4 regions of the Bacillus sp. JJ1566 genome follow, and region 2 is predicted to be linked to each of the others. Evidence: riboswitches for the same ligand, from Rfam matches in the RefSeq annotation. Region 2 holds a riboswitch; each other region holds the start of a gene.

Region 1 (8,429 bases), on a different contig from region 2:
TACGGTAAGAAATGTAGATACAACTAAAGAAAACTTACAAGCTGCAGAATCTCGTATCCGTGATACGGATATGGCTAAGGAAATGATGGAGTTTACTAGAACAAACATCCTTAACCAGGCTTCTCAAGCTATGTTAGCTCAGGCGAACCAGCAACCACAAGCTGTATTGCAATTACTTCGTTAATTTTATTATTCAACTTAAGGGAGACTCTATTTTTAGAGTCTCTTTATTACTAAATCGTATGGGTGTGGTAACTTTTGGAGTCAATCTCTCTTTGTATGATAGTAAAAAATGAGGAAAAGGTAATTGCACGTTGTTTGGAAAGTGTAATTGGATTAGTAAATGAAATAATAGTAGTTGATACTGGATCAATGGATGAGACAAAGAATATTGCTCAACAGTTTGGTGCAAAAATTTATGATTTTAAATGGAATAATAATTTCTCTAATGCTAGAAATTATGCCTTGGAGCAATCTACATCTAGTTGGAATATAGTATTGGATGCTGATGAATATATTATAAACGATTGTAAAGAAGAACTACTTAAATTTATTAATAATGAAGTAGCAATAGGGAGAATTGAAATAAGGAGTAAATTTATTCAAAATAATGAAGTGAACTATGACAAGGCATTTGTTTCAAGAGTATTTCCAACTGGTCTTACTTACAATGGACGAATACACGAGCAGTTAGTTTCCAAACTACCTAGAAAAAATATTCCAATTGTAGTTGGGCATGACGGATATTATTTAACTGACAAGTCTAATCGTAATATTCCTTTATTGCTTCAAGAAGTAAAGTCGAAACCAAATGATCCATATTATTTATACCAACTAGCAAAAGAATATAGAGGTAATAAGAACTACGACTTGGCAAATCAGTGGTTTGAAAAGAGCTATGCCTTATTAAATGGCAATGAAATATACTACCCTAGTTTAGTTGTTATTTATCTTTATACTTTAAAGGAGGTTGCTGACCTTAATCTTGCAATAAAAATTATCAAAGACAATCAAACACGCCTAGTTCAACTGCCCGATTTTCACTTTATTCGAGCATTGTTATATATGGATCTGGTTTTAAGTGATACCAATAAGTATATTAATCTCTTTCCTGAAATTGAGAAATGTTATTTAAAATGTATCGAGCTAGGTGATAGTGAACACTATGATAGTGTTGTCGGAACTGGTAGTTTTGCTGCTTTATATAATTTAGGTACATTTTATGAAGTGACTGGTCAAATTAATAAAGCTAAAGAATGCTATAGTAGAGCATCAGAATATAATTATAAGCCTGCTATTAATCGATTAGATTCATTGTAATATATAATGAGTGCGGAGAATTGTTGGGGAATTACCTATAAGTATGTATAACTGATTACCATTTCCCACTTCTCAAGCTTATCCTGTTTAGTCTTGCTTATACTGATTAGTAAAGAAAAGACATAGACAATGGGGTGCTGCTGTATGAAACGTTTGAATGTCGTTAATTTCCATGAATGATCTCAGTCGATTTACGTTTGTATGAAAAATAAGAAACCCGGGCAAATATACTCTATCGAATTACATCTGTCCGTCTCGTAATGGAAGTCGCTGAGATTTGTAACTTGCACCGGCAGAAAGCCACTGAATACATCTTTCGTTTTAACGTAAATTTGGTAAGGGACGTCCTTGCTTTTTAACAGAAGAACAACAGATGGAGCTAAAGAAATTTTTTTCACTAGTTTCCCTTCCAAGCATGGATGGGAACGGATGTATCTTGGAATACACCGATTGTCCCTGAATACTTTCATCGCACCTATGACGTGCAAATGATTCAAACTGGTGTATTATGTATGTTTTGGTGTCTCTCTTATCGTTATACACGCCCTATTTATGTGTTAAAAAATGCGAATTCTAAAAAACAAAGCTTGTTTACTCATAAACTAGAATGGATAAAAAATGCCTATAATGAAAATACGATCCTCTTATTATCAGGAAGAGACACACATTCGAGCTTATCAAAGTCTGCATTTGACTTGGTCTCGGCCTGGAACGCAGCGAAAAATTCCTACCTATGGTCATCATGCTTCAATTGTGCTGCTCGAACGGTAGAAGTCGTTACTACCTTGACTTCTTAGCGGAGAAAGAAGCCTCTTTCATGTTTTTAAAACATCTCTTGAAAAGATAATTTTTGCTCACTTCATTCTTATTACCTATTTGAAATTATTCAATCCGTGACGATATAAAGAATATATATATTATATTAAGGCTAAGAGTTAAGAGTATAGTACTTACTATCCAGAGCCTGTAGAACATATAAGTAAAAGATATGGAGGATAAATGATGATTACTAATACAACCATAAGATTTTCAGGTTTAGCCTCTGGCTTGGACACAGAAAGTATGGTAAAGGAGTTAGTTAATGCTCAAAAGCATAGGTTAATTAAATTACAGCAAGCGAAAACGATGAATATGTGGAAAACAGATGCTTATCGAGAAATTAATAGTAAGCTTGCAAGCTTTCGATCTGCAACTGAGAATCTAAGACTTCAAACCCCATTTAATAAACAGACTGCAACAGTAACACAACCTGAAAAATTGGGAGCCACAGTTACAGGATTACCTTCTTCTTCAACTTACACCATAAGTGAAGCTTCTATGGCTAAAGAGGCTAGAGGTGCTTCTGCTAGTTTTAAATTAAACATTGCAGAGGGGGGAGCCCTGGATGAAAATATTTCTTTTGATCTTAATGGAACTCTTGTTACCATTGAAGCTACAGATACAATAGCAACTGCCATTACTAAAATCAATGATGCTGGTGCAGGGGTTACAGCCTCCTACTTTAAAGATGGAGGTTCATTAATTTTAACTAGTACGAATAAAGCAGCAACATCTGAGATCTCTATCACTAATTTAAAAGTAAATGGTGATACAGCTATTTCTGCTAATAAATTAGGGCTCATAAATGGGACAGTTAATGATAGTACAGATAGCTTTTCTTCAAATGGTGTATCTACAGCTAAAGGTTCTGATGCGGTTGCTGCGAAAGTCGTCATAAATGGATTGACTATCAATCCAATAGGGAACAGCTTTACCTTTGATGGAATTAAATTTGATTTGAAGGCAAATATCACAACTGATCAACCTGTGTCTGTTGAAACAAGAAAAGATACAACAGTTGTTTTTGACAGCATTAAAAATTTTGTGGATAAGTACAATGAGCTAATTGCGGAACTTAATGGAAAGATAGTAGAGAAACGCTACAGGGACTTTCCGCCTCTAACAGAAGAACAAAAAAATGAGATGACAGATCGGGAAATTGAGCTCTGGGAAGAAAAAGCTCAAAGCGGGATGTTAAATGGGGATCATACGGTTTCTAGGTTTCTCACGGATTTAAGATCTAGTTTAGGGACTGCTGTTGAAACAGGTGATGCAGGATTTCAGTTTTTATTTGATATTGGCATTACAACAAGTAAAGATTGGCGAGATAATGGCAAGCTAGTAATTGATGAAAAGAAGCTAAACGCAGCTCTAGAAAATAATATGGATAGTGTCATAAAGCTTTTTACTTCAAGTAGTTTGGAAACTGGCACGACTGTATCCAATGTCCAAAAGCATAATGAGAGCGGCTTAGGTATCAGATTATACGATCGGTTAAATTTTGGAATTTCTGAACTAAGTTCTAAGGCAGGTTCTCCTAATCATTCTATTGATGTAAATAGCATGCTGGCCAAAGAATTGAAAAATATTGAAAACGGCATATCTAGAGAAGAGGATCGTTTAGCTCGAGTTGAAGGCCGTTATTGGAGACAGTTCCAAGCAATGGAAGCGGCTTTGCAAAGAGCTAACTCTCAAAGTGGTTGGCTTATGCAACAATTCGGTGGAGGGATGTAAAAAAGCAAAGTGAGGGATATGAAACCCTTCACTTTGCTTTTTTTAGGAACTTAAAAAAACCGTCATATCAAAACCTTTTTAATTTAGGAACTTCTACTAAATGTAAATGAATTATTGCCGATATTAATAATAGATTTGGTTTGTTCAGTCGAAAGGGGAAGACTAGTATGGTAATTAAAGATATTTCCTTTAACTCTTCTGTTTTTAAGAACGCTGATATTTCAAGTAGAAATAATGAATTGATAATTGATCACATACAACCAAAAGAAAATAAACAACTAGAGAACAAAATACTAGTTTCAAAGGAAAGGCTTGAAGAGGTTGTGAATGTGATGAACGACTTTTTATCACCAACCACTACTTCGTTAAAGTTTGAATTACATGAGGAATTACAAAAATATTATGTGAAGATTATTGACACAAATACAAATGAGGTTATTCGGGAAATTCCATCAAAGAAATTGCTGGATATCTATGCTTCAATGACAAATTATTTGGGGCTCTTTTTTGATAATAAAGCTTAAAATTGATTTTCTAGTTTTCTTAGAGGTAAGAAGGAGTGGATGAAAAATGGCTGTGAATAATCCCTATCAAGCGTATCAAAAGAATTCAGTATCAACCGCATCGCCAGGCGAGTTAACGTTAATGCTCTATAACGGTTGTCTTAAATTTATTTCAATGGCCAGAGTTGCGATGGAAGAAAATAATATTAGTGGAAAAAATACAAATTTAATCAAGGCACAAAATATTATCCAAGAACTTATGGTTACATTGAATATGGATAATGAGATTTCAAAACAAATGATGGCAATGTATGATTATATTAAATCATGCCTAATTGAAGCTAACATAAACAATGATCTGCAAATATTAGAAGAAGCAGAGGGATATGTGAAGGAATTTAGAGACACATGGAAGCAAGTTATTCAAGTGAACCGTCAAAAGCAATTTCAAGGTGGACAAGCCTAGTGAACGCACTTTTGTCACTATACCATATAACAAAGGAATTACTGGAGTTAGTGGAACAACCGATTTCGAAAGAGAATCGAGATAGTATTATTGAAAAAATTACTTCTCTCTTAGACTTGAGGGACCGTACAATTAAAGAAATTTCTCCACCCTACACAGATGATGAAAACAAGGTAGGTACCGAAATCGTCCGTATGAACAAAATCATTGATTCCAAATTAGCAGAAATTAAACTCGAGATCCAGACGGATTTAGCCCAATTGAAAAAGAGTAAAGCTACTTCAAAAAAGTATGCTAACCCCTATCAAGTCGGGTCGGCAGATGGAATGTTTTTTGATAAAAGAAAATAGCGTTGATACCGAGTAGTGCAAATGCTACTCGGTTTATTTTATTAGATTTTTCTGTAAAATAAGGATAAATTGACTATAAATAGTAAAATAGACCTTTTCAAAAGAGTAGTATAATAGTATGATAGTAGGTAATGAATAACAAAAAACCAAAGTGAAAAAGGCAAACTATGGGAAATCATAGGACGCAAAGCCAAGGGCCTTACCCACAATAAGTGGATGGTAGCCGGTTGCCACAAGGACTCATAGTCTATCTACCTATGAACCTTGTATGAGGTTCTTTTTCTTTTGGCTTTTTTTAGAAAGGTAGGACTAAAGAATGAAGAAAATTTTAAAAAGAAATGTTACTTTTTTCGCGTTGCTTTTAATGGTTGTTCAATTGTTCTTCCCATTTGGCAATGCACTTGCAAGTGGTAGTATGCTGCCACCAAGCGATATTTCATATCAGGAGGTAACTCCAGATGATATTAAACTCAGTTGGAATTCTGTATATGGCGCAACAGGATACAATATCTACGAAATTACTGAGGGTCGACTCGTTTTACAAGAGAAGGTAAATTCTAATAGCTTTTTAATAAATAATCTTCCTGAGGGTACTTATACCTATGTCATATCGACATTAACTTCGGAAGGTGAGTCTGGACCAAGTGCTCCTATCAGTTTTACTGTTACATATCCAGAGATGGTCACCCCATCCAATCTATCTTACAGGATTAGTAATGGAAACAATGTAGTTCTATCCTGGGATACAGTTAAATATGCGGAAGTCTATAATCTCTATCAGGTTTCCGAGGATGGACAGCTTACGTTACTAGCTTCTCCAACGAAGAAGGATTACACAATTACAAATTTGGCTGAAGGAAATTATCAATATGCTGTTTCCGCAGTTAACACATTATATGGAGATTCACCTACTTCAGCACCTATCATAGCTGAGGTGGTTCATCCAATGATGGTAACACCAAGCAACTTCAAATACTCAATTTCAAATGGGAATGACGTTACCTTTAGTTGGGGGTCGGTCCCTTTTACAACAGAATATAGACTTTATAAAATTACCGAAAATGGCAAAGAGCTTGTTGGAACAACAACTAATACGTCTATTAGACTGTCAAATGTTTCAGCAGGAAGCTATAAGTATGAAGTTCAGGCATTCAGTGACCGCTTTGGCGAATCCGTCGGTGGAGAAGGATTAACTGTCGTTTTGGATGAAATCACGATGGAGGCACCGGCCAATTTTTCATATCAATTATTAAATCTTAATGATATAAGGCTAACTTGGAATAGTGTTCCAAATGCCAAAGAATATAAAATCTATCAAATCATTGATGGTGAAAAACTATTAAAAAGTACAGTCTCAAATACTTCCATCACATACTCAAAGGCGGAAGCCGGGGATTATGAATTTGAAATTCATTCATACAATGATCGTTTTGGAGAATCAGTACAGGGTGCAAGAGTTTCATTAACGATTGATCACGTTGAAATGCAGTCACCAGGCAAAGTAACCTCCTATGTTAAAAATGGTAACGATGTTGTGGTGGAATGGGAACCAACTTCAAATACAACCAATTATTATGTTTACCAAGTGAAAGATGACGGGTCTAAGGTAAGAGTAAAGACAGTAACAAGTCCTTCGACAATCACTACTATTACAAATATGGCAGAGGGCAATTACAAATATGTAGTCCATTCCTATTCATCTCGATTTGGCGAGTCATTAGAGGGAACTGAAACAATCATTTCAGTTATTCACCCTGAAATGTCTGCACCTACTAATGTTACGAAGACAATTAAGAGTGAGACATCATTTAGTCTAGAATGGGATGCAGTGGAATATGCAACAACCTATAAGATTTATCAGATTGAAAATGAAGAAAAAGTTCTCAAGGCAACTACGAGTAGTACGAATAGAACCTTCTCGAATATGGCTGCTGGGGAATACGCTTATGAGATTTACTCTGTTTCTTCCAAATTTGGTGAATCTAAAATAGGTGCTCAAATAATTGTTACAGTAGAGGGACTGACAATTAAAGCACCAACAGATCCCAAGTTTGAAATCAGAAATGGAAACGATATTTTTCTTTCATGGACGGTTGCAGAGAACGCAACAAATTACAATGTATATCAGGTTATCGATGGAGAAAAGGTCTTTTTAAAAAATACAAGTTCAAAAACATTAACTATATCGAACCAACATGAAGGTGACTATCATTTCGTTGTTCATTCAAACTCTACGATTCATGGCGAATCGAAGTTTGGGGCCGAGATTTTAGTAAACTTAGTGCATCCAGAAATGGAGAAGCCGGCAAGTCTTAGCTATGTGTTGTCAAATGGAAATGATATTAAACTTTCGTGGGAAAAGGCAGATTATGCTGATTCTTATAATGTTTATGAGGTAATAGGTGTCAAAAAGGAACTCGTTAAAAAAGATATTACTTCAAATGTATATCAAATAAGTAATGTCAATGAAGGAAACCACATATATTTCGTTCAATCCGTAAGTAAACGTTTTGGGGAATCAGTAGAGGGAAGCATTGTTTCTTTAGATGTTCTATATCCAACAATGCAAGCACCGGAAAATCTAACAAAAACTATTTCGAATGGTAATGACATTCAATTAAAGTGGACGGCATCAGATTATACCAAGAACTACAATGTGTATCAAATTATTGATGGTGAAAAAGTATTACAAAGAACCGTAACTGGAACTAGTGTAAATTTTACAAATCAACCAGAAGGTGACTACGAATACGAGGTTCACTCATTTAGTGACCGTTTTGGAGAATCTCCAGAAAGTAGTGCGGTTTCGGTTACATTGGTTCATCCCATTATGCAGAAGCCTGAAAATGTGACAAATAGCATTTCAAATGGAAATGACATTGTTCTTAGGTGGGAAAAGGTAGAATATGCAAAAGAATACAATGTGTATCAGATTATAGATGGTGAAAAGGTATTCCAACGAAAAACTACAGGTACATCAACAATGTTCAGAGGTATGCCTGAGGGTGATTATGAATATGTTGTGCATTCTTATAGTGACCGTTTTGGAGAGTCTCCTGAAAGTACGTCGACAGAGTTAACACTGATCTGGCCAGAGGTACAGCCTACTCAACTAGTTGGAGTAATTAATGATATAAATAATATTACTTTGACCTGGTCAGCTGCTGATTGGGCAAATAAATACCGAGTGTATCAAATAACAAATGATAGTCGCAAACAGATATATGATGGTACAGC
Region 2 (8,429 bases):
TTCTCTCGATATGGTAATTAAGTTAAGCAGTATATCTTCATAGTATTCTATTAAAAGGGAATCAAGCTTGTTAACTAACTGAATATAATCTAAGTTATGGAGTGCATTTAAATCGTAACTTTCACTTAAAACTTGTCTTAAATATAAAATTTCAACTGTAAGATTTGTTTCTTTTGTTTGAAAGTTATCCTTTATCATTATTAGGCACCCCACCTTTAAATTAATTAGTTTAGTTCATTTGTAATTTTCTTTGTGTCTACTTTAATTAAATAATTAATTTTTTCCACTTTGATGAAATTGCAATTCGGAACAAATGGGTTATTTCTTAACTGTGCGGAAAATTGATTAAGGAATTTAACAAGCCGATCTCTTTGATTCTCATCAATTGTTAACTTAAGACCATATTGGAATATACCCCTAACTTCTTCCTTCCAAACTACATATCCATTTAAAGTAATCATCTCACCCATGATCTTTGTTTTGAATTGATAAGTGATATCCGGACGTACAGGTAAATGTATAGTAGATAGAAATCTTAACCCACCTGGCCCTACGTCTTCAATTAAGACTTCTGTACTTCCTAATTCAACATTTTTTCCAAGTATAGAGGTGAGTGTCATTTGTGAACTAAGCGGAAATAACAAATTAATCCTGTAATATCGCCTTCTGTTTGGGAACTTTGCTGTGTTGCTATTAAAGGTCGGCTTCAAAATCATTTTCTTTAATAAATTTTGAAAAGTCTTCTCTGGAACTGGTTTGCTAAAAATATATCCTTGAATTTCATGACATTCTTGTTGTCTCAAGAAAGTTAACTGCTCGATTGTTTCCACACCTTCAGCCACAACATTCATATTTAAGCCTTTAGCCATAAATATAAGTGATTTAATGATTGTTTCCACATTATTTGTTTTTGCAATATGTTTCGTAAAAGATTGATCAATCTTGATTGTATCAATTGGTAAATCCTTTAAATAAGTGATAGAGGAATATCCTGTTCCAAAATCATCTAATGCAACTTTAATTCCAAGACTCTTAATAAATTGTAAAGCACCTTTAACAGCATCCTCATGCTTAATCATGGTTGTTTCCGTGATTTCAAGTTCAATTAGTGAGGGATCTGTATTATTACTTTCCAGAATAGTACTCAATTTTGCTTTCCAATCGCTTTTTAAAAAACGTTGCGCTGATATATTAACTGAAATAGGCACTACTTCGAGACTTTGCAGATTCCATTTTGAAATATTTTGACACACTTGGTCCAATACCCAATCACCAATTTCATTAATAAAACCTGTTTCTTCTGCAAGTGGAATAAATTCAACTGGGGAAACAAGTCCCCATACCGGATGCTCCCATCGTACTAATGCTTCAGCACTTACAATTTTGCCTGTGCTAGAATCAACCCTTGGTTGAAAATATACAACTAATTGATTGTTCTCAATTGATTTTCTCAAATCCCGTTCTAGATAAAACTGTTTGAAGGAATTAATACTTAACGAGGAGGAATAGATTTGATACGTATTTTTTCCGTTTGCCTTTGCCCTATACAAAGCTGCATCTGCATTTTTTATTAATTCCTCAATGGTTTTTCCATTCTCGGGAAATGTACTTATCCCAACACTTGTAGTTATGAGTAATTCGAAATCTTCAATAATAAATGGAAGGTCTAGACAGTCAATGATAGATTTGGCGGCATTAATCGGGTAGTCTGAGTCTTCGTAATCCCAAAAGATAATACCAAATTCATCTCCACCTAGTCTTGCAAATAATGAGTTTTTGTTTAATAACATATTTACTCTTTGACTAAATTCGTATAGTAATTTGTCCCCGATTTGGTGCCCTAGTGATTCATTTATATTTCGAAAACGATCTAAATCTATATAAAGAATTGAAACGTGTTTTTTAACATGTTCTGAAGCTGTGATTAATTCATTTATTTTATTTTCAAAAAGCATTCTATTTGGTAGTTTTGTTAAATAATCGTGAAAAGCCAAATATTGAATTCTTTTTTCATATTCTTTCTGTTCTGTAATATTTGAAATAATACCGTCAAACCTAATGACTTCACCATTTTTGTTAAGGACAGGAAGTGTTTGATCTTGAACCCACACAACCTCCCCATTTCTATGAATAATGCGGTATTGATGATAGAGATTTTCACCTTTTAATTTTTTATGTTGTATATTATGAAATTCAGTATAATCATCCGGATGGATTAGTGAATCCCAAGTAATTTGATTCCCGAAGTCAGACGGAGAATACCCTGTAATCGCCTCAACTCCCTTGGATACCAAATTGTAGTCACCTTTTTTTATGTCAAAAGACCAAATACCTGCATCCAAATTATCAAAAATATGTTCAACCTGATTTTCACTTTCTTTAAGCTTTAGTTCTATCACCTTTCTTTTGGTGATATCTTGAACAGTACCTATAAATCGAACTGGTTTCCTATTTTCGTCTAAGATTACATCCGCTTGGTTATATAGATGAATCGTTGTCCCATCCTTACGAAGAATTCTAAATTCAAAACCAAAATTTCGTCTTTCTTCAATAGCAGATAGAATAGCTTTTTTAAATTTTTCCCGATCATCGGGATGAGCAAGTTCTGTAATACTATCAAATGTTGGTACAAATACCTCAATATTTTCAATTCCGTATAGCACATACATCTGATTCGACCAATATGCTTCATCCTCCATAATGTCATAATCATAGCTTCCGATTGCACCTACTTTTTGCGCTAATTCAAGGCTACTTTTGATTTTGACCAATTCTTTTTCATGTTCAACGTACTTTGTTATATCTCTTGCAAACGCATAAACAATTGCCGTTTCCCGATCACTGATGATTGGTATTAGATTAACATCGATATTAATTAAATTCCCATTTGCCTGTGAGATAGCCGTTTGATAATTTTGTGGTTTCCCCTGTAATGCAAGTTGAAAATATTTTTTTCTTTTATATTTGTCATTACTATAAAAATACTGTTGTATCTTACTCGGTAATTCCTTTTCACTATATCCGAATGCCTTAATTACCGACTGGTTAAAGTGCAATAGTTTCCCATTCCCATCAAATGCTAAAACTGCATGTGGATGATTATCTATTAGTTCTTTTATTAGAAATAAATCATTCCCAATTTCAGTATTTTTCGTAGATAAAAATTTTTCATCATTTGAAAACATAGTAAGTTGTTTAAAAAAAGATAATTTAGCCATTTGTATCCCCCTTTAAATCACGGCATATTTTTATGTAACAAACTGTATTCGAAACTATTAAAATGCGTTAGTGTCTATGTTGTATTTCAAAAACGTTTTTGCTCAAACATTTAGATAAGATTGAAATTCATAATCATATCCCTATGTTGTTTATGATAAAAAGTACTAATTTACACAAGACTTTCTTACTATTGGTGCTTACATGCTAATTTTGCCGTAATTTGTCAAAAAAAAGAATCACCTTTGATTCCTATTCATATAGGAAGGGGTTCTTATTTCCTAATAGGAAGGGGGTCCTATATTCTTCTAGGAAGGATAGTGTAGTTATACTAGATAGGCATTACTATTTTGTTTATCCGTTATTTTAACCATGTTTATTAGAAAAAAGATAACTGCACCGAAAACGGGAGTTATCCTTTCCTTCCGACTATTTTAGGTAACCCGACTACCATTGCATTGTTGCTTTAGGCTCGTGGCTTTGCGTCCTTACCTTTAGATAAGTTTGCCTATATCGTTATAGAACTTATTAACCATATATAATATATTAGTAGTATAAAGATTAAGACAAAAGCACTATATATTCAACAACGTAAGCCAAATACCAGGAAGTACCATAAAATATTTTGTATTATTAAATATCTAAATAATTCCCTTCTTCTGTGCTTTTTTATCACATATTAATTTGTTAATTCATTAAATTTTTTTGCATAGTCGTAATAAAGACAAGTACTTTGCAAACAAGATTAATTAATGACTGAGTCAGGAGAAACTGGTTACGATGGCACGTTTACAGTCGATGCAGATGAAAACACTCAAACCTTTGAACAGTCGCTTTCTATTAAAAATGAGGAAATATAAGAAACCCAAAAGATAATGGGAGATCGGGGTAAGTAAAGGTTGTACCGATGGGAAGACCTAAAAAGATCAAAAGAAAGACCATAAATTTGAACATAAAGCCCCATCAATGTGATGGGGAGCTTACTTTTCTGGTGACGAAACCTAATAAACAACAGATCGTCTTCCAAATTAAATAGTTTGAAAGAAAATGCAGTGATAATACAGATGGACTATTGGTTTTTTTCTACTAATACTTAACTCCAACAAAAGCAAATTAAAATTTTATTACCCTTTTAAATAATTCATTTTACTTCCTTGAAGAAAATCACAGTTGGTTAATAGTGGGTTTATTATTGGAAATATTTGATGTGTACCCTTTTTTTGATTAGCAAGGTAATATGAGTTTCAGAGAGTGATAGACGACGCAAATATACAAAGATATAAAGAGTCAAAAATCGTTCTCATTCTGCAACAAAGGCAAACTAGTTGAAAAATTAGGACGCAAAGCTACAGACCTACTGTGATGGTAATCACTATGGTGGCTGGGCCGCTGAAGAATGGAGAATGATACTCACACTATGAGTTGAAATTCAATATTCTTCCGATTCAAACAAAAAATTTGTGTTGGAGGGATTTTTTTTATGGAGAAAATCAAGTTCGTTTCTATAAATCAATCAAACAATCATTCTAAGGGAGGAAACAAAATGAATAAATCATTATTCAAAAAAATAATTGTAAGTGCTATGGCTTTCGGTATCGCCGCAACTGCATTTAACACACAATCATTCGCTGCTGAAACAACAACTTCAACAGTTTCAGGTGGAGAGTTAACTGGTGGAACAATCACATTTCAAGGTTTACCTGCAACATTAAATGGTAAGCAAGTAATCTCAAATGCAGACTGGGCAATTGCTGATATTACTGATGCTCGTGGAACCGGTAATGGGTGGAGCCTTACTCTAACACTAACTCAATTTGCAGAAGTTGATGATATTAACGCTTATGTAACTGGTGGTAAAACACTTGAAAAAAACTCTCTTAAAGTATCAACAGTTCCTACAATTTCAAAGAAAGATTCTACTTCTTCTGATATAACAACAATCACGCCTGTTGGTTTAGAAACAGCACTTGATACTCGAAGCCCTGTAAAACTTTTAGCTGCTGCTGCAGATGGAGGTATGGGATCATACACATTCGGTAAATTAGGTGTACAATTAACAATTCCTGCTAATGCTTATGCAAAAACTTACAAAACAGATGCAACTGTTACTTTAAACACTGCTCCTTAATAAACGGTTAATTTTCTAAAAGTCCTCCAATACTAAGGGGGACTTTTTTTATAGGAGTGGTTATATGACATACCGAAAAATCCCTTCGATATTGTTTCCCCTAATAATCATATTTTTCCCTTCTTTTATGATTTATGCAGAAGGAAATGATTTTGAATTTCGGGTGGAACCTATTTTTCCTGAATCCCAAATTGGAAATCAAGGTTATTACCACTTCAAGGGGAAGCCGAATGAGACTATCACGTTACAAGCAAGGGTTATTAACGACAGTGAAAAAGATTTAAACGTAACTATTCGCAGTTTGAATGCTTATAGTGGAAATCAGGGCATTATATATCAAGAAGAACCTATTTTAGAAGGAGCCTCAATCACAAATGACTCCTATCAATTAACAAAGGCAGCCACAAACCATTCTGAATTAACCGTTGGTCCTTTGGAATCAAAAGTTGTGGAGTTTACTATCAAAACCCCTGAAATAAACGGCACTCTACTTGGTAGTATGGAATTTCGGGTCTTTCAAGGAACAGAAGAATTAACACAAAAGGAAGAAAATTCCCAACTATTAATTGATCAATATAAAGCAGTTAATCTTGGAGTACAAGTGGATGTAACTGATTATAAAGAAACACCGACTCTAACGCTAAAGGATCCGTTATACTCTCCCGAAGAAATGGCTATCATGGTTCCTATTGACAATTCTCACCCTGTAATCGTGCCTAATATTACTGGAACATATAAGGTTACGAAGCGTAAAGATGATTCGTTTTCCCTTGCAGGAGACATTCCATCATTTAAAATGGCTCCTATGACAGCCTTTCATTACCCGATAAGATGGTCTGGAGAAACTTTAGAGCGTGGTGATTACCAAGTCACGTTTGCACTTGATGTGAATGGAAACTCTCAAACCTATGAACAGTCCCTTACCATTAAAAATGAGGAAATAAAAGAAACTCAAGAAAAGATGGAAGAACGTGGAGAGGTAGAGGTTACGCCTAAATCATTCCCATGGACAACTTTAATCATTGGTATTCTTGTGGTCGTTATTATCATTTTGGCTTTGATGATGAGAAAACCTAACACTCAAAGGAAAGACCGTAAGTATCCTGGTCAAGATTCAAATGGAACTTAAAAACAGATTAATTTTTTAAAATAATAATTTGGTTTTTTGAGGAAACTAAAAGCAATTAGGGAGGGATAAAATGCAAGCCTTTTTTCGTATAGGATTGATTTTAATATCATGGGGCACTGTTTTTTTTCTCCCCAAAAAGTCGTTTTTTAAATATCTACCTGTCACACTTTTTTCATCTATAATTATTTTAACAGAATATCTATTGGGTGCTCCTCGAAACTGGTGGAAAGCAAAGGGGGGTATTAAAACGATAGCCAATAATGGATTAGCATTTGCTTTTGGACCTTATTTCATAGGTAGTCTTTGGGTATTTCGTTTAACTTATGGGAGGTTTTGGTTATATACTCTTCTTAATATAATTTTAGATTGGATACTTGCTTATCCATTAAATACATTTTTCGAAAAAATCAATCTCTATAAACTAAAGAAAATTAAACCAATTCATCTATTTTTATTTTCGTTGGGTTATTCATTTTTGAATTATGTTTTCCAATTAATTTTTGATAAAAGCCAACCGACCGAACAACAAATACACCAAAGTCAGAAAAGGTCTTAGGGATTAATCTCTAAGACCCTTCATTCTTTAGTTAACAAGAAAATGGCTGCCGTATTTAGCAGCTAGTTCTTGAAGTAAAGCACCCGCAAACCATCCGCCAAAACAGTGCTGCACCACAGAAATTGAAATTGGTTAGGAACTTATAAAGAAATTATTGAAAATAATGGAGAAAATTTATTTTAATAGATTATGTAAAACGATAATTGATTAAGATGACATAAAACCCTGAGCTCGTTGAAATGTTTTTTCACGAATTCGGGGTCTTGTTGACTTTAGGTTTAATTTCACCTAATCGTTACGCTTTAAATTGGTTTGTACTGCATTTGTAATTTATTTCTGAATACCCAAACTACCCCCTTCCGAAAACCTCCCCCTAAACACACACATTCTTCGGTTCGAGTTAAAATAAAGATTTCCGACTGCCCCCCAATTTTAGACCTTTTCCGATTCAAATATGGCTATTTTCCGGCCTGTTTCTCCGCATTTTTTTCACGTTTTTTCGGGAGTTAAAATAATAATTTCCGATTTCAGAAGGTAGAAAAATCTGAGAAAAGAATGAATTAGACCTTCGTTCTCTTTTTGATTAAATACTTGATTATGGTATAGAAGTAAACGATGTTAATTTACATCGCAAGATTTCACCTAAGCAAGCGGCAATACCTCTTGAAGCAAAGAAAACAGCTCAGATTTTTTGGATGCTTCTTTTCGCTGCTTGCTAATACTTTCCGCGAAATACTCTTCTTCTTCCTCCAATTCCTGATCGTATAACTCTTGCAATTTTCTAGTTAACACTCCATAAAAATAGGCAAAAGGATTATGAACCATATTTCTTTTTAGCTTGATAACCATTTGTTTGAACGCTTTGATCGATAGCTCAATCATATCTACACATTCCCCGTCACGGTTGTTTTTACTAGCTACAATGGTTGCCATTTTCCAATACTCCTCGATAATTTTTGCTTCAGGAAAAAATGGTTTTACAGCTTCTACAAAGGATACAGGAACTTTATCACTTGTAAATGTGAAATCGAGAGGAGCGTCCTTACGTTCTTTTATATGTTTTTTAGTTTTAAAAGGATTACTAGTTTCTTTAGGGTGGTTCAAAATTTCCGTTTTAGGTGGTTCATGATGAGTTGAATTCATTTCGGGGAAACGATTAAACACGTAAAGATTGCTAGATTGTGAGCCATTCTTACGCTCCGTTTCGTAAACTGTAAAAATACCTAAAGCCACAGCTTTTTGAATCATCCGTTTAAAAGTAGAACGAGACACACCATGTCCATTGTATTCTTCATGGATGGACTTCAGCATCGTACCAATCTTTGCATTGCAAACGCCTGGGATTTTTGCTGAATAACGAACAAGGCGTTTTAACCCAACAAGCTCACCTTTTGAAAAAT
Region 3 (8,429 bases), on a different contig from region 2:
TTGAAAAAACAGGTGGAGAACCGAATCCGATGAAGTTAACATTAATTACGGACCGGGACCAAGCACCTGAAAATGTAAAGGGTGACTTTATCCATTTCGGAGCTCCCCGCTTACATCAAATTTTTGAATCAACAAAAAAGCTAGCAAGCTACATTCGGTTGTATCAACAAAAACCACCCGGTGCCCAAGGTAATACACCTCTATACCCTTGGCTTGGGTTAAATGTGAAGGTTTCGTATAAGAGTGACCGTAAGCGTGATGTATTGATGTCGCTTGGCTTACAACTCATTAATGGAATCATTGTTGAGGATTTTCAGGAAAAAGTGGAAAAGCTGCCACTCACTCCAAAAATACCAGATTTAACGTATACGATGTCACCACTGGTTAAGCCACAAAGTGGTGTTAATCGACTTCAGCAATATGTGAGAGGCTATGCGGAATCACAAACTCACGCATGGGCTGATGAAGCAAGAAAACGTTGGGATGAAGATTTAACCCTGTTAGATGCTTTTTATGAAGGAATCGACGAAAAGCCAGAAAGCTATGAAATTGAAAAAGAAGCACTCAAGGACCAATACGAACCGAAAATCCTTGTCGAAATTATCAATGGCGGATTGTTTTATCTATGTCAAAATACAATGTAAAAATGGCCTATCCTCATTTTTGGGGGTAGGTTACATATTTTTATGAAATTACTTAAAAAATCGTTCGACAAATACCTTACATTTAATTGGAATTTTTACAAAAAATCTTATGTAAAATAGATATTTATTAACCCTCCCTTCCATTTAGTTAACAATTCCTAGGTCTTTTTTCTTATCTTTCGAGTTTTTCCTACACCATTGGTGAAAAGTATCCATTTTTCGAGGGAGTAAACAAGCAATTAATTTTATTTTGTAAATATTTTGACATCGACAGTTTTTTACATAAAAGATGTTTTTTATGAATTATACTTCTAAATGTAATACAAAGGTTCTATACATATATGGACTATCGTTTTAGGTCAGTCGGCGGAGCTTCAACAGACAAAGGCAAACTTATTGAAAAATAGGGACGCAAAGTCACAGGTCTAAGGTTGGAAATTTCAATTATGATGGCTGGACTGCCTGGAATACTAATGTATTTTGGGAGGGTATTGGAAAGTATGATAAAAGTAGAAAACGAAACACTTGATCAGGAATGGGTAGACCTAATTTTAGAAGCACTAGATATGGGAATTAGTGTGAATGAAATCAAAGCGTTCTTTGCAGAAAAAGCTGACGGACTTGACTCATTGATTGGATAAAGAACAGAGAAACCCACTCTAACTTCGGTAAAACACTTAATCTTACAATATTTTTGACAAAAACGTTCTTCATATAAAACAAACCTCTTCATTTTATGTTATAATCATAAATGGAGGAAGGTGGATTTAATGATTGGTCAACGTATCAAACAATACCGTTTGCAAAGAAAATTATCCCTATCTGAATTAGCTGATAGAGCTGGGGTTGCTAAATCATATCTAAGTTCAATGGAACGCAACCTTCAATCAAATCCTTCTATTCAATTTTTAGAGAAAATCTCTGCGGTCCTTGGGGTATCAGTGAACACTCTACTCCATGAAGAGGATCACGAAGTTCAAATAGAAGATCTTGATTCTGATTGGACCCAACTAGTACAAGAAGCAATGAAATCCGGTGTTTCAAAGGAAGAATTTAAAGCGTTCTTAGAATTTAACAAATGGAAGAATACCAATAACAAATAATAAAAAGCCCTTCAGAAGAGTGAAAAAACTTCATCTCTTGAAGGGCTTTTTTATAGGGATATATTCTTATTTAGACCTGTTATCCCTCTTAAAAATTTGCTAATCCTTGATTGTTGGTGATGAAAATATTTTTTGTGGATGATATATGAAACTACAATGACACCAATCGTGTCTTTTATCAAATCAGTTACCGAAAAAGATCTGAATGGGACATAGTATTGATGGATTTCATCTAGGGCACCGTATAAAACTGAGATTGTAAATAGGAGAATTTCTATCCTAAGTGATAACTTTCCAAAGGTCAGGAAAGCCATCACCAATAATGCGTATAAAATCGCAAACTGAAACAGATGACCAATTTCGAGCGCAGCACCTAACAATAAATAGATAGGTACACCAATTTGAACATGAATCCCTTCTAATTTGCTAGGATTAAAATGACTTGATTGTAACCAAATCCACGTCATATATATTACGGGTAAAAGCCTTAGAGAAGCTCGGAGTAGCATGTAATACCTACTTTCTTTTTCAAAATACCATACTCACTATAAGTACTTTTAACATTTTCTCCAAACTTCTCGATTAAAAGACCACTCAAGGTAAATATTTTATAAAGTAGCTTCCATTTGCTTTCCTAGGAGATGACTAAACATTCCTCGTTTATCATTCGCAAGTTGGTTAAAATTACCTTGTTGAATTACTTCTCCTTGCTCTAATACAATAACCTGATCCGCATTTCGTATAGTTGACAAACGATGCGCAATAACAATGATTGTCATTTTCCCTTTTAATTTTTCTAAGGCTTCTTGAATATTTGATTCATTTTCAGTGTCTAGTGCACTAGTAGCTTCATCCAATACTAATATAGAAGGATTACGCAATATTGCCCTCGCAAGAACAATCCTTTGGCGCTCTCCTCCAGAGAGACGAATTCCCCGGTCGCCAATTAGTGTATCAAGACCTTGAGGAAGCCTACGCACAAAATCTGCTGCAGAAGCAAACTCAAGTGCCTCCCATAGTTGTTCATCAGTAGCATCTTGGTTTAGAATTTCTAAGTTTTCCCTAATACTTACATTAAACAAAAATGGATCTTGTGGAACATAGCTTATCGAACGCCTAAGCGATAACAAGTTTGATTCAGATAGAGGTACACCATCAAGTAAAACCTGACCATTTTCTTGTTGATTTAAGCCCATTAATAAATCAATTAGTGTACTTTTTCCAGCACCAGACCGCCCAACAATTGCTGTCATTTGGTATGAGGGAATGAACACATCAATCCCCTTTAGCGCATATTTCTGATCACTTTCTCTATATCTAAAATACACTTTCTTACATTCAATTCCATTTTCAATCTTTATCGTTTTTTGATCAACCTGCCCTGTTATTTCTTTTGCCTTTAAACAATCCATCTGAAGGCTTATAACTGCTTTTAATGCAGGTGTTACTGTAGCCATTTGCTCCAAACCGGCTTGGATCCCCGTGATTCGTGGCCATAACCTTGAAAAAATAGCTATAATTAGTAGTAGTTGCGCAACTTCGGTATGATAAAAAGTAACTGAAAAGTAAATAAATACAGCAATAAGAATTGTGGATGCAACCTTGTAATTAAATTGGGACAGTGTTTTAAGCTTTGAATAATTAATTTGTTCATCATGGAGTTGTTTTGTCATATAGCTATACCATTGAATACGCGACTCTTCTAGATTGTTACTTTTGATTTCTTTTATTCCGTTAAAACTATCTGTGATTCCTGCCATATAACTCTTGCCAAACTCCCAGTTTAGTTTCCCTAATGCTCTAGATTTTTTGATAAATACATAGGAAAAAAGAGATAAAATAAAACCACTCAACAATACAAAAATCGTAATCTTAGGGGATAGGATAAAAGCAATTACAACTTGGATAATTGTAAAAATAACGGCTGTAATAAACTGTAAAAACGTATTGGTTCCAGCACTCGCCTGGGCTATTTCAGCCGTTAAAGAATTAATGATATCGGATTTCCGTCGTTTTAAGAAAAAGTCCCAATTTGAATACATTAAGGCGCTATACGTTTCGATACGGAGCTGCCTAAAAAAACCATGCTGTATCTTTGTGTTTTGAATTGTTAGGTAACGTTGGATAAAATTTTGTAGTATCCCGACCATCACAAATATCCCAAGTATAGCAGTAAAACTTAACGCTTCTGATATTTTGTTTAGGTACTCGAATACAAATGATATTGACGAATTGCTAGAAGTTATATTCATTATTCCACTCGCACTTAATAAAGGAATTAGCATAATAATTGCAATTCCGTCTAATAAACTAATCAACATCATTGCTAGGAGGTTTATATAAAGCTTTTTACCAGCATATGAACGCAATTTTTTATAAAAATATAAGATGTGATTCACTTCCAAACCTCCAATTAATTCAATGAGTATTTCTTTTTTCGTCTTTTTATCAAGAGAAATGGGCGTAATATGAAATATAAGAAATGCAATCTTTTTGGTAAGGGTAAGGTTTCAACATCTATATAATAAGGGTGTAATGTACTTAAAACTTGGAAGATTCTTTGTTTAAAAGTCAAAAGTGAAATTAAATGCTTCGAATGGTATGTTGATACATCATGAGGTAATGGAGCTGTATGTAAATGCACCATTTTTTCAATATAAAAAATAGCTTGTTGGGCCAATTGGAATGGACGTTGTCTGCAGATTAATGGCTTCATTTCATCAGTCAAGTTCGTTTCTAGTAACTGAGTAGTAAGAATTATTGCCTGTCCACCGATATGATCACATTTGAATTTTTTTAAGTGACGGGTAAGAGTAAACCAATTTATATCTTTTTTCACTAACTGATGAATATCAACTAGCCAACGAAGGCGGGACCAGCCGTGCCTTGCTCCATGCGTTACTAGAAATAAAAATAAATCCTCTATTCCTAAAAAATATACTGGATAGCTTGTTGTGGAGTATATTCTCTTTCTTTTCCATAAGTCAAAAAAATTGGGTTCCTTACTAGGTGCAGGGTTTAATCTCCAATGAATCTCTAACTTAATGCCTTTTATTGGGTGGAAGTATGTAAAATGATGATGCCTCCACTTCCAGTCATTTAAAACTGATTGAATGTACTCGTTTTTCTCATAACCAGCATTAAGTATTAGTTCTTCGGCTTTCTCCAGTTCTTCGATTGGGATTAGTACATCTAAATCTCCTGATGTACGGAGTGATAAATCACCATATAAGTCCGTAGCAAGTACAGGCCCTTTTAAAAATAGAGGATGTATCTCGTTTTCTATTAATAATTTACTTACCTGCTCCATTTCTCCACATAATTGGAGCATTTTAATGACGTTGTGTCGATAATATTGATTAATTTTTTGTACTACGTATTCAGGAATTAGCCTATCTTTTAGTTTCTCAATTTTGGGAAGGATATACGGATACACTCGATGATGAAGGACTAATTCCACAAATAAGTCCCAATCTATGTTTTTGAACAAAGCTTTTTGAGTATCCGTTAGAATAGTTTCGTTTTCATCCTTGATAATTTCTAAAAGCAACTTTGTTTCCCTCGGTATTTTAGTAAAATCAAGTTGATTTTTGATATCCATTGTTTTCTCCTTCAAGACCATTAGTACTTATCCTTTTCGCAAATTTACCAACTACAGTAAACTTCTCCATGCCTTCTGCTCCCGTAACATAAAATGATCCACTACGTAACCATGCATGTGCAATCATTTTTCCAAATTCATCTCTTGCAGTTCCTAAATAAAGAGTACAATCTATATTTCTTCGCTCCAACATTTTCATGGCTGCAATTGCCTTCACTAAACATTGACTTTCCCAGAAGGTATAACGACTCATAATATGAATGGCATTTGATATATTTTTTAGGTTTTTATTATTTTCATATACTCGCTTATAGGAAGTTTCTTGCATGGGCTCACCTAGTGAAGGTGCTACTTTTGAAAAAGGTATTGCTTTTAAAATACGGGCCCAAGCCAGCAAAAAGAATGCTTCAATAAAAAGTAACTTGGTTTTGTAGTTTAGTAATAAAAATATTAAAACCTTTTTTATAATGCGCATAGCTAATCCCCTAAATATCGTTTGATAATTGTATCAGTTCTTCCTTACGTAATTGTTCCAGAAATTCATTTACATGGCTCTCACATTCTTGCCTATCTACATCAAATGTCTCTAGTAAACTAGTCACCAATTTTTCAACAGTGGTTGGCTCACTTAGCAAATCCCATATTGCACCGCCAATTTCACCTAGGTTATAATATTTTCCTTTTAAAACACTTAACATGACCTTTTCTCCACCCATGTCACTTACGATATTGCCTTTACTTTGAACAATTATTTGGTTTAACGAAATGTTTGGGTCTGTAATCAATTATTATCCCCCTCATTAATAGCAGATAAAATCATAGAAGCTAAATCAGTTGCAGTAAAAAGTGAAACTGGTCGATTGATTTGATAAAGATTAACTCTGTTTGCAAGAGTTGTTATAAAAGAAAAATGCCACTCTAACATGCCAGATGATGTTAAAAGGAAATTCCTATACGTATGTTGAAAAAGCGTCTGTAATCGATGGAGATTTAGAATAGGCTTTATATTAATTTTCAAATCTTCAGACTTTACTAATTCAAATACCCCCCCTAGAGGTATATCTTCTTTATAAAATTGAGAAATTACAGGAACAGCGAACTTTGTCTCCCGTTCAGCTATTGGGTACAAACTCTTAGCGTCCATACCAAATGCTTGTAAACTTTCTTCCCACAGCTTCTGCTGTGGATAAGCTGGGGTAACAATTGGAATATTATTGTTGGACATTGAAACAGGTATTACATCATCACTTAAAAGTTCATATCCTTTATTTAAAAATGCTGTAGCAAGAGTTGATTTACCCGCTCCAGATTCTCCAACAATTGCGTATGCCTTACCATTAATTGCAACTGCGCTACCATGTAAAGGCAGGATTTTTCGTTGCATTAATAAGGCTCCCATACATGTACCAAGTACATATAATCTAATTTGTTCTGCATGAACACCTTCTTCCTTTGAAATAAAAATTCTTTTCCCCCTCTCAATCGAAAAGATAGCAGTATTTGGAATCCGAAACATAACAAATTCGTGATTTATAATAATAAACTGATCATTCTCCACTAACTCATTCCATTTAGCTGTAAGATCCACAAATTGAATTTCCACATCAATATGACTATTTTCAATATTAGAGGCAATTAACTCAGGAAATTCAAGCTCAGTCATTAAATTTAAGCCGAATGCTTTATAGCAAAATTTCAATCTTGTATTTATCATAGTTCCCCCATAAGTTATAAAATATATAACTATAACCCTTATGCAATTAATTATTGGATAAGGGTTACGCAAAATTAAGTAATTTGTCTTACTGTTAACTCTCACCTATAAGGTCAGGGTGTACACAGGCCTTATTTATCTTTCCGTCAGGATTGATATTTGGATGCGTACTTGTGCAATAGCTATCAGACACTGCATTTCCATCCCCACCCATTGTAAAACTAATATTAAGTTCCTCCAATAGTGGTCTACTCCAAACCTTTTTCATAGTCTCACCCCCCTTCTTCTAAAAATGTTTAATAAATCGATAAATAACTAAACAACTAAATAATTTTCTAAAATCATTATCAAAAATAAACTCCTGGCGTGGTCCACTAGAAAACTTATTGATTACTCTTGTGATTTCTTCTTTATCAAAAAATTCTGCTATTCTGATATCATTAGAAAGTTGTTTCATTTCACTAATGAGCATACTCCAGCTTGGGGTAAGTCGATGAACCACATCCGCTGACTGTAATCCACGACTTTTATTATTTAATCTAACCTTGTTAGGGAGAAAGTCCTTAGTTGCCCTTCGAATTAATGAACGATCAAAGCCCCCTCTAGCATATTGTTCTTGAGGTATCGACAAGCAAAACCGAATAACACGAATATCATTGGTTGGATCCCTATCCCATAATGCATATCGTAACGACAACTTAGTAGTGGCTACTCCATTTTTATTCCAATAATGAAGCTCTTCAAAATGTTTATTTCTTATTTCGAAAGGTGATTTCCTCGATTTTCCAACTGAATACATACCAATAGATTCAAGCTTCTCATAAACATTAGTTCTTTTTGCTAAGGAAGGATTAATAATTGATTTAGTATTTAGAGTATCTTTATTGACTTTTTTAATAGATTGAAGATTTAAAGAGAACATTCCCTTTATGATTGCTGGGATAATTACTGACTTTCCTGTATTAAAATTGCTACAATATAAGTCTAGTTCTTTGTATAGTTCAATCAATTTCATTTTCCTCAATAAGGATGAATAATAATTCAGGTTAATTTCTATTGAACCCCAAGAAATAGAAAAATTACCACGTGCTCCATTTAATAAAATTTTAATTCCGTTCTTTTGAGCGCTTTGATTAATTCCTTTTAACCAATATGAGTTCTCAAAAAATTTATAAGGCATCTCCATAAGTTGTATAAATTCGTCCATTATAGTTAAAGGATTTTGTCCATCGAAGTCTAAGTAATTATCAGAGATATTACCAACATGCCTCACTGTTTCCTTAATAAAAGGTCTTTCATCAGGAATATAGTATTTTGATGTCCAATCCTTGAAATGTTTTACAGGAATAAAACTAAAAGTATTTAAT
Region 4 (8,429 bases), on a different contig from region 2:
CATCATCGCACCACTACTATTAAGGTAATACCAAGAACCATTTTCCAGCAACCAACCCGTTTTCATAAAACCATCGGTTCCCAAGTAATACCAAGTGCTACCGTCCAGAATCCAACCAGTTTGTTGTATTCCGTCTTCATAATAAACCCACTGACCGTTTTTCAACTCCCATCCATTTTCAATCAAAGCAAAATTCATACCATATTGATCTGCATATTCCTTTGCACCTGATGAGGCATGGCTATAAATTGTTATATTTTTGTTTATTGGTTGAGAATTCTCATGGATTAGAATTCCAGAGCCACCGAATTCAAAAAGATTAATAATTGTATCCTTCCCTTGAATAACCACCTCATGTAGAGTACCGTGTCTAAATAGATAATCATCAATCTTATTAACACTGCTTGGAATAACTAACTTTGTTAATCCTTTTGTAGAAATAAATGCATCGTAACGTATTGATTCTGTTCCTTCTGCAACTTCACCAGAAGCTGTACCAATAATTAATTGTTTACCATCTTTGGTATACATTCCTTTTCCATCGATATCTTTAAAGTTTGGATGATCTGTATCTACCTTAATGGTTTGGAGTGGGTTTTTCCCAAACGCTACAGATGCAAAAGAATTAGTAGGACTAAAGCTTATGTTACTTCCAATTATTAATTCTGAAATTTCGTTATCATAAAAGGCTGCTTTTCCAATATATTTTATGGTACTAGGAAGCTTTATATTGGTTAAGACCATACCTAATAATGCTTGATCACCGATCATTTCCGTTCCCTCATTAATTTGGCCAGACATTGTACCTTGAATTAATACTTTTCCATCCTTCGAATATAAACCTTTTCCATCAATGTCCTTAAAGTAGAGATTATCAGGATCTACCTCAATAGATTCTAAAACGTTTCTAGTAAAAACTGCTTGCCCGAGGCTTTTTACATTACTAGGAATATATACATTCGTGATTTTAACCCCATTAAGAAACCCATTAAATGCAAAATCATCGATTTCAACAACTGCTTTGCCATCAATTTCATTTGGTATGTTGACATTTGTGTCAGTCCCTATGTATCTCGTAATCGTAACCGTGTTATCTCCATTATCTACCCATTCAAACTCCTCGTTGATTGGAGTCGTACCTTGTACCTCTGCTTTCGTTATAGGACTCATGAATTGGAAAGCTCCTATTAAAAATATAGTAAAAAGTAGTGTTAACACCTTTTTACTTGTTGGTTTGATTTCAACTGGTTCTAACATTAAATTATTCCCTCTCTTTTTTCATCATTTTTCACCTATTCACCTGCAAAAAAAAAACACCCTAAAAAGGGCATCACAATTCTTAGCTTGCAACTGGCTGGCAATTCTAAAATCCGAAGTAGCCCCTCTAGCTTTGCGTCCTACTCTTTCAAGTAGTTTGCCATAAAAATAGGTATTTTTAACTATATCTAATAGTATAAACTAAATTGGTAGTTTAGGAAATACCTGGGACAAGGGGACAGGTTCCTCGTCCCACCATATTTTTACAGGGACAAGGGACCTGTCCCTCTGTCCCAATCTAGTTAATCCAAGCTCCATTTGCATTGAATTTATAGCCATTTATAGTAGTATTGGCTGCCATTTGACCGCCACTATAGAAGTAATACCACTTGTTTCCTATCAACTGCCCTCCTTTTATTCCCGTTTATATAACCCGTAAAGAGATGCGGGAAACCCTCCTCGTTCTTTTCAATCAATTTTTTGTTCATTAGTTTCATAATTCTGGGTTAATCCTATCAACCTTACTTTTCTTATTTATCCTCGCACAATAAGCAGTAGTCCACCCTATTCATTTAATGGTCCAGTCACCTCAAGGCAATCTCCACTATACGCGTCAAGCTTAACCATTAGTTCTTCTCCATTTTTAGTTATCAGAGTTATATTGAACTCGCGTTTATTCGTTATTTGATTAAAAAAACCGTTCTTTTGATCAATGGAAAGTTTCTCTGCTTCAATATAGGGCCAATTCATTTCCTTGGATTCTATTCCCAATCTTTTTGGTGGAACAAACAAGCACAAAGCTGCATAATCTGTGGCTTTCTCTGTTGTCATTATTGGCTTTTGGTATTCATATGCAAAATAAATAGTAAGTAAAAATAAAATTCGCAAGCTCTTTTTCTTCCAATCTTTGGCCTTAAACACGCTTCGATCACCCTATCCTATACCATATAAAAATGTAATTCGACAATCCCTCCAAAACTCCTGCACAAATAGCACGTGGGTGCAGGAATTTCAGTGCATGATTCAAGAATTATGATTTTGCGAAACTCGAAGACGATGGAAGGGTACTGGATTTAAAGTTTCAAACGGATATAACAACAGAAGATAAATATGTAATTGCTCTTATGCACGTGTGGCTGCGGCGTTGAAAAAAGCCGAGGAAGTTGCTAGTGATGACAAAGAAAACGTTGAAATTGAAAAAGACACTAATTCTACAGACCTAATGGTGATCTTGAGTACAATGAAAATGGGTAGACGAGGGGGGCGATTTTGAAGGTCAGCCGTCCAATTCCTCGGTCAAAATACGAGGGGATTAGACTCTAGATTTCCACTTAGCAAACGGTACTAGTGACAATCGCTGTAAAATAAGGTCATGGGTGGGGATGTTGGTAAAATCCAGTGACAGTTAACACAATAGTGCCCTTTTACAAAGTTGATTAACAACTTCCTGGTTGTTCCAATAAGCAAATAAACTTACGACATTTAAAATAGCTGGGACAAGGGACCTGTCCCTCTGTCCCTACTTTCCCTTTTTTATTTTGTATGTAATTAATTCTCTTATGAATAAGAAGCCGAGGATGACGATTCGGATTGCTTTAAATAGTCCACCTTTATTTTTGCTCATCTTTTATCTAACCTCCACCCCTTATCATACAGTATTCTAGTCGATAAATAAAAAAGCTCTACCTTGGGTTTTGGAAACATTTGTAGTACCACTGGATTACAGAATTTTTCCTGGGACAAGGGACCTGTCCCCCTGTCCCAAAAAAACCGAAGAGCATGATAATTCTCATGCTCTCCGGTTCATTTAACTAGAATACAATATTTTCCCTGGGACGAGGGACCTGTCCCTCTGTCCCTAAGCTTTCAATCTTCTGTTAACTAGGTAAAACACGGTGCCTAGTAATAGGAGCAGTAAGCCAGCTAGAAGGATGGAGTAGGTATTTGTTGCTGTGATTGGTAGTTTATTAGATTTTTCTCCACCTGTTGCTTTGTCTTTAGCGTTTCCAGCATCCCCTGATTTCTCTGGAGAAAGTTTATCTTTTGGTGTTTCGATTTTTTCTCCGTTTTTAGTTTCATCATTGGATGGATTTGGATCATTTCCTTCAGGATCATTTGGCCCCTGTGGATCTGTTCCCTCGTCTTCGCCTGGTTCTTCAGGGTCTGTAGGGTCTTTTCCTTCTCCATCGTCGTTGCTTTCAAGTTCAAAATTCGCTGTGACAGTCGTTGAATTTGAAGGCATCGTGAAAGTAGTTTCTAAACTAGCTGCGTTCTCAAACGCTCCTCCATCTGAGGTCGACCAGTTTTTAAAGCGATAGCCAGCATCAGGTTTTGCAGTAAGATGGATGACTGCGCCGCTTTCATAATTTCCTTCCGAACCAACCGAAATACTTCCACCTTCAGAAGAAACGAGTTTTAGTGAATAAGTCAATGCTTCATCACTAACGGTTACATCAACCGTTCCAACAAATTCACCATCATATGTTGTTGCAGTAACTTGGGTTGTCCCCAAACCAGTAGCAGTAACCAATCCATTTTGGTCGACGCTTGCCACTCCACCATCGCTTGTTGTCCATTTTACATATGGATTACTAGCATTGAAAGGCTTTATTTCTGCATGGAGTTGGAAACTGGAAGCCTCAGGATCATCTAACACGAGTGCCACCTGTTTTTGAGATATTTCCATCCCCGTTACTCGAACCATTTCAATATCTTCAATAGGTTCGTCACTGATTTCTTTTTCCTTTTCGTCAAACACGACCACCATATCTGAATTGTCGTATTCATTTAAATCAGTCTCGAGCGTTTCAATTTTAAAATAATACTGTTTACTATCACTATTATTAAAATTGACGTTATTTAAATCAATCGAGTATACGTACACATAATCTGTATCGTTCTTCAGCTTTCCGATATCTTTAACATCAAGCACGAGTCCATCGATTGAGTCTTCCATGACCTTGATTGCAACATTGGCAGGTGTAGCTGAATGATTTGACACATTGGCTGTTACAATGATTTTGTCATCGAGTCGATGCTGTTGAAGTGTCAAGGATACATTCGTCAGACCTAAAGTAATCACTTCATGATTGTTAGTCTTATCGCGCTCCTCATTTGCATACACGGAAAAATTGATCTCTGTTTCTTTCGTAATACTCGAAACATTAACGGTTTCTTTTAAGTTAACGGTTTCTCCAGGCTTAATCTGGGTCTCGATGGTTTTCTCTAAGAAAACATCATCTCCAATTTGCATTTTTAGAGTTAGCGTGTTCACTTGATTCTCACCAAGATTGGTCACACTAAATTCAATCGGCTGAGTAGCTCCATCCCGTAAAGCCTCGTTCGCATATACATCATTCAGAAGTGTATCTGCTTTTGGCTCCACATTCGCGAAAATGAAAGAATTCTTCGGATCTTCATTCACATACTGAAGTGCGTTCATGATCATCTTCCAATCTCCATTTTTCATCCGCTCAATATCCATATACTGAATCGTAAAATTCTCACTCTCAAAAAGTGAAATCGGAGCACTCCATCCATCATTCGTTCTTAGAGAAGCGTAAACTGTCGAGCTTCCATCTGCTTCACCATGCCATACAATTGCGGATCTTCCCTCATTTTCCAACAACTGATAGGACGATGTGATGACAGCTTCTTGACCAGAATTTATCTGATTTCTAGTTGCTTTTGCAATATCATATTCAATGACACTTCCGTCTGAATGCCAGTAGAAATGATTATCGTTAAATTTGAGGGCTCTTGCATTTGGATTTTGAGAAATCTGTTTAGCTTTACCATCCTTTATGGTATAAATATCAGAATGGCCTTCCTCAGACTGCACGCTATATGCAATACTCAAATCCTCATCCACGTACCCTGCTGAAAGTTCAGTAATATAGTCTGTCGTTTGGTAAACAACTGTTGGGGTAGACCATTTCCCTTGTGATAACGTGCTTTTCATAATTGAATAGGTTCCTGATTCTCCTAATGGGTCGTTTTCACTATTACTTACCCACACCGACGTAAGATTTTTACCATTAGACGCAAGAGTTGCATACATATCAAGTACCTTGTTATCTGTTACAAACTGTTGATTTTCGAATTTCATCGTTTTATTATTCCATTTAGCAAAACTGATTTCACTGTTTTTAGTGACCTCATCAAGCAAATCTTCCACTTCAGTTTCACTTACCTTAGCTTTAGACTTTTGCCAAACGGCATATAATTCATCCTTATATTCAAATGGCTGGAAGAAAAAGTCCGCTGTTTCACTATCCCAAACTGGTACCGGTTCACTCCATGCATTATTTAGATACATGGAATACATTAGAACGGTATGATTACCAATTTCTCTTGTCGGATCATCGCTATGAAATAGCATGACTAACGTATCATCTACTTTTGCAAATTGAGGAATACTGTTCGGCATAATCCAATCCTGTAACATTTGCAGACCTTCCAAAGCATCCTCATTCAATGGTTGGACCATGTTCAATGAACGTAATCTATCTTGATTGGCACCATTCCAATTTGTTGTTTTTTGTGCATAATCCCGTGAAGTTAACGACATTTCAGATTCAATGATTTCGAAATCTTCACCGGCCATTCTCATTAGGTTCTTGTTATCCCTTGGCCATACTTTAATAGTAGATCTGGCAAGAGTATATTCCCAATCAACTACAAACAACAATTTGGCTTTAATCTTAGCCCAGGTTTCAAAGGCTGCATCGATTTCTGGATAAATCTTAATGTTGAAGCCCGCTCCACCTTCTACACCAACGGTTGCCAAGCCACTAACACCAAGACCTCCACCTAATGCCCCCGTAGGTCTAACTTTTAATTCTCCGGAAGCAAGCATCAATTTTTCTTTTTCATAGGAGTATTCCGTACCAACCTGAGCTGAAATTGAAATTTGTCCTGTAAGATCAAGGTACAGCGGAACTGGACCATATAAAAACTGTTGTGAATACACGGATGTATTACTACCAGTTAGAATCACGCCACCTGCATTTTCAAGAATTTTACCATTCTTGTCTTGTTTCACTTCTATATATCCTACAGCATTAACCTTTGGATTCCAGAACTTTCTTTCGATCGTAAATCCGCCTGAATAACCACCATACGTATTTAGTAATCTATTTAGATCAGACAAACGATCACCATTTTTCTGTGCCTTATCAAAGTCTTTTTTATAAGTATTCCATTCGGTGTCTTTTTTCAATAGGTTATCACGTTTTATCCCTATCGTACCTCTATAAGTTACAGTACCATCATCGTTTACCTTTTTTAATATATCAACAGGTAAAGACGGCGCTTTCAATTTAAAATCACCTGGAAAAATACGAGTGATTAAATCATTGTTTATTGATCCTTGTTGTTCTTCAGCGACAAGGAAACTTTGTATGTTTTCTAAACCCTCTCCATTGTTACCTATATCAGACTCAGGTGCTTCATCAATAAATAGATTGATTGTGATCGGCTCACTAGATACATTATTATCTGATACCATCTTGAGTTTAACTGGCTGCTCCGGATTCAACTGAAGCCCAGGGAATAAAATAAACTCACCTGATATACTCCTTAATTGCTTCCCGGCAGGACCACCTTTTTCCCCTTCTTGGTAAAGATAATACATTCCGCCACTTTCCTCACCCCAGTCACCTGCAACCTTTAGGTGAAGCAAATCTTTGTCACCTTCTATAAAACGAACCGTTTGTGATCGTAAATCAAAGTTGGTCTCCCGATCTTGTACTCTAGTAAAATAAGGTAAACCATCGTTGGCATCTGGTTCTAGGAAGAGAAAACGGGCTGTTCTTTTCTTCAAGTCATACTCTTGTTGAATCGTTCTGTACCCTTCCTTCGAAACAGTAACAAGCCTTTTTTCATAAGGTCCGTCATACCTAACCTTTCCATTTTCATCCGTTATGTATTCGGAGTCTCCAACCTTGACTTGAACACCTGAAATGGCTTGACCCGTTTCTTTCGAAGCAACAACAATATGATGTGAATTGCTATCTAAGTATAGTTCCTCGAGAATTTTTAAATCATTTACACTAATATCGCTGACACGGATGGCATATCTAAACATATCCTCCATAGCCGTTTGTGCGTAGGTACCAGTCACTCCACCTTGGGGATGACTATTGTTTCCACCATAGAGATAGTTGTATTCCCATGTCAGACCAGAAGCGATGACCCTCCCTTTTTCTAAAGGATATTCGATAAGAGTCGGTCTATCTGTTGTTGTTTCACGTAAAATAACTTTTGTCCCTGGCGGCAATGTAGCCTCCTCAAAGGAAACATGACTCGTATAATTTTCATAAAGCTCACTATTTTGCAGGACCTTTTGATCCGTCAAGCTACCAGTCACAATTGGATGAGATTGATCTGTTATATAATTTCGATACTCATAGTGACTATTCTTTTGTATTCCACCTGGCAACGCTTCAATTAAATTACCATTTGCCCAGCCACCATCAGCAGCGCCAAAAACGATAACTCCACCAAGTTCAGCAAATGTTTCAAGGTGTTCTTTAAAATCTGTATAATTTTCATAGGAGTTAAATGGCTGGTCATTGGCAAAGACAACGACGGCATAATTTGCTAGATTCACTCTCAAGAATTGCGATGTTGTCACCTTGTCGTATTCACCTATTTTAGATAAGACCTGATCATTTGTGGTTGTACTCCATGGCCTCACATCTTCAATGAGTAATACGCGTTTCTCCGTTACTGCTTCAGATTGATTGATTGACAAATTAGGAGCAATACTATCTTGCTCTGACTCATTATATTCAAGTTCGTACCCTTCAGGCGCCTCAGTAGTTGAAGTGCCCTTCATTGAAGGTTCTTGATTGAGTGCTTCTTCTATTTTACTTGGTTGGTCTTCATTGATTTCTTCTACATTTGGTTCCTGTTGAACAATTACTTCCTCTTCGTTTGGTTGCGCATGCTCATCTTGCGCTTCCACTTCAGTAGAATGGGAATCCTCGCTAGTCAAACCTTCATTTGCCAATTCAAGTTTTAAATCTTCAATTGCTATTTTACTAGAAACACTATTCGCAGACACAGCATAAAATGGCTGAATGAAGATTGTGAGAATCATCATTGTAACCATTAACAAACTTGCTATCTTTTTCCCTTTCATACGCCCTCTCCTATCAAAGTCTTTA

What was found. A riboswitch is a leader RNA that binds a small molecule or an ion and turns the genes downstream of it on or off. The one in region 2 is predicted to bind cyclic di-GMP.
Region 1: it holds a riboswitch for cyclic di-GMP, as region 2 does, so the genes downstream of both, V7112_RS14720 (OmpL47-type beta-barrel domain-containing protein) here and V7112_RS07835 (WxL domain-containing protein) in region 2, are expected to answer to the same signal.
Region 3: it holds a riboswitch for cyclic di-GMP, as region 2 does, so the genes downstream of both, V7112_RS22010 (anti-repressor SinI family protein) here and V7112_RS07835 (WxL domain-containing protein) in region 2, are expected to answer to the same signal.
Region 4: it holds a riboswitch for cyclic di-GMP, as region 2 does, so the genes downstream of both, V7112_RS05480 (leucine-rich repeat protein) here and V7112_RS07835 (WxL domain-containing protein) in region 2, are expected to answer to the same signal.

What each region holds. Positions count from the first base shown of each region.
Region 1 is NZ_JBALOP010000038.1:47,978-56,406, forward strand. Features, by position in the region: gene V7112_RS14690 (flagellin) at 1-184, shown strand, start outside; gene V7112_RS14695 (tetratricopeptide repeat-containing glycosyltransferase family 2 protein) at 259-1,320, shown strand; gene fliD (flagellar filament capping protein FliD) at 2,323-3,873, shown strand; gene flaG (flagellar protein FlaG) at 4,041-4,397, shown strand; gene fliS (flagellar export chaperone FliS) at 4,444-4,842, shown strand; gene V7112_RS14715 (flagellar protein FliT) at 4,842-5,192, shown strand; cyclic di-GMP riboswitch class I at 5,342-5,427, shown strand; partial or broken gene V7112_RS14720 (OmpL47-type beta-barrel domain-containing protein) at 5,509-8,429, shown strand, end outside.
Region 2 is NZ_JBALOP010000015.1:102,250-110,678, forward strand. Features, by position in the region: gene V7112_RS07825 (aspartyl-phosphate phosphatase Spo0E family protein) at 1-198, opposite strand, end outside; gene V7112_RS07830 (EAL domain-containing protein) at 225-3,218, opposite strand; cyclic di-GMP riboswitch class I at 3,651-3,735, opposite strand; cyclic di-GMP riboswitch class I at 4,522-4,610, shown strand; gene V7112_RS07835 (WxL domain-containing protein) at 4,760-5,344, shown strand; gene V7112_RS07840 (WxL protein host-binding domain-containing protein) at 5,409-6,473, shown strand; gene V7112_RS07845 (hypothetical protein) at 6,544-7,029, shown strand; gene V7112_RS07850 (hypothetical protein) at 7,672-8,429, opposite strand, start outside.
Region 3 is NZ_JBALOP010000066.1:6,632-15,060, forward strand. Features, by position in the region: gene V7112_RS22005 (YqhG family protein) at 1-644, shown strand, start outside; cyclic di-GMP riboswitch class I at 1,021-1,110, shown strand; gene V7112_RS22010 (anti-repressor SinI family protein) at 1,145-1,285, shown strand; gene V7112_RS22015 (helix-turn-helix domain-containing protein) at 1,415-1,747, shown strand; gene V7112_RS22020 (VanZ family protein) at 1,798-2,256, opposite strand; gene V7112_RS22025 (ABC transporter ATP-binding protein) at 2,356-4,146, opposite strand; gene V7112_RS22030 (nucleotidyltransferase domain-containing protein) at 4,161-5,348, opposite strand; gene V7112_RS22035 (lasso peptide biosynthesis B2 protein) at 5,326-5,823, opposite strand; gene V7112_RS22040 (lasso peptide biosynthesis PqqD family chaperone) at 5,834-6,064, opposite strand; gene V7112_RS22045 (aldolase) at 6,130-7,062, opposite strand; gene V7112_RS22050 (paeninodin family lasso peptide) at 7,157-7,330, opposite strand; gene V7112_RS22055 (asparagine synthase-related protein) at 7,349-8,429, opposite strand, start outside.
Region 4 is NZ_JBALOP010000008.1:53,783-62,211, reverse strand. Features, by position in the region: partial or broken gene V7112_RS05480 (leucine-rich repeat protein) at 1-1,257, opposite strand, end outside; cyclic di-GMP riboswitch class I at 1,343-1,429, opposite strand; gene V7112_RS05475 (hypothetical protein) at 1,556-1,660, opposite strand; gene V7112_RS05470 (hypothetical protein) at 1,822-2,178, opposite strand; gene V7112_RS05465 (InlB B-repeat-containing protein) at 3,116-8,404, opposite strand; gene V7112_RS05460 (DUF3592 domain-containing protein) at 8,401-8,429, opposite strand, start outside.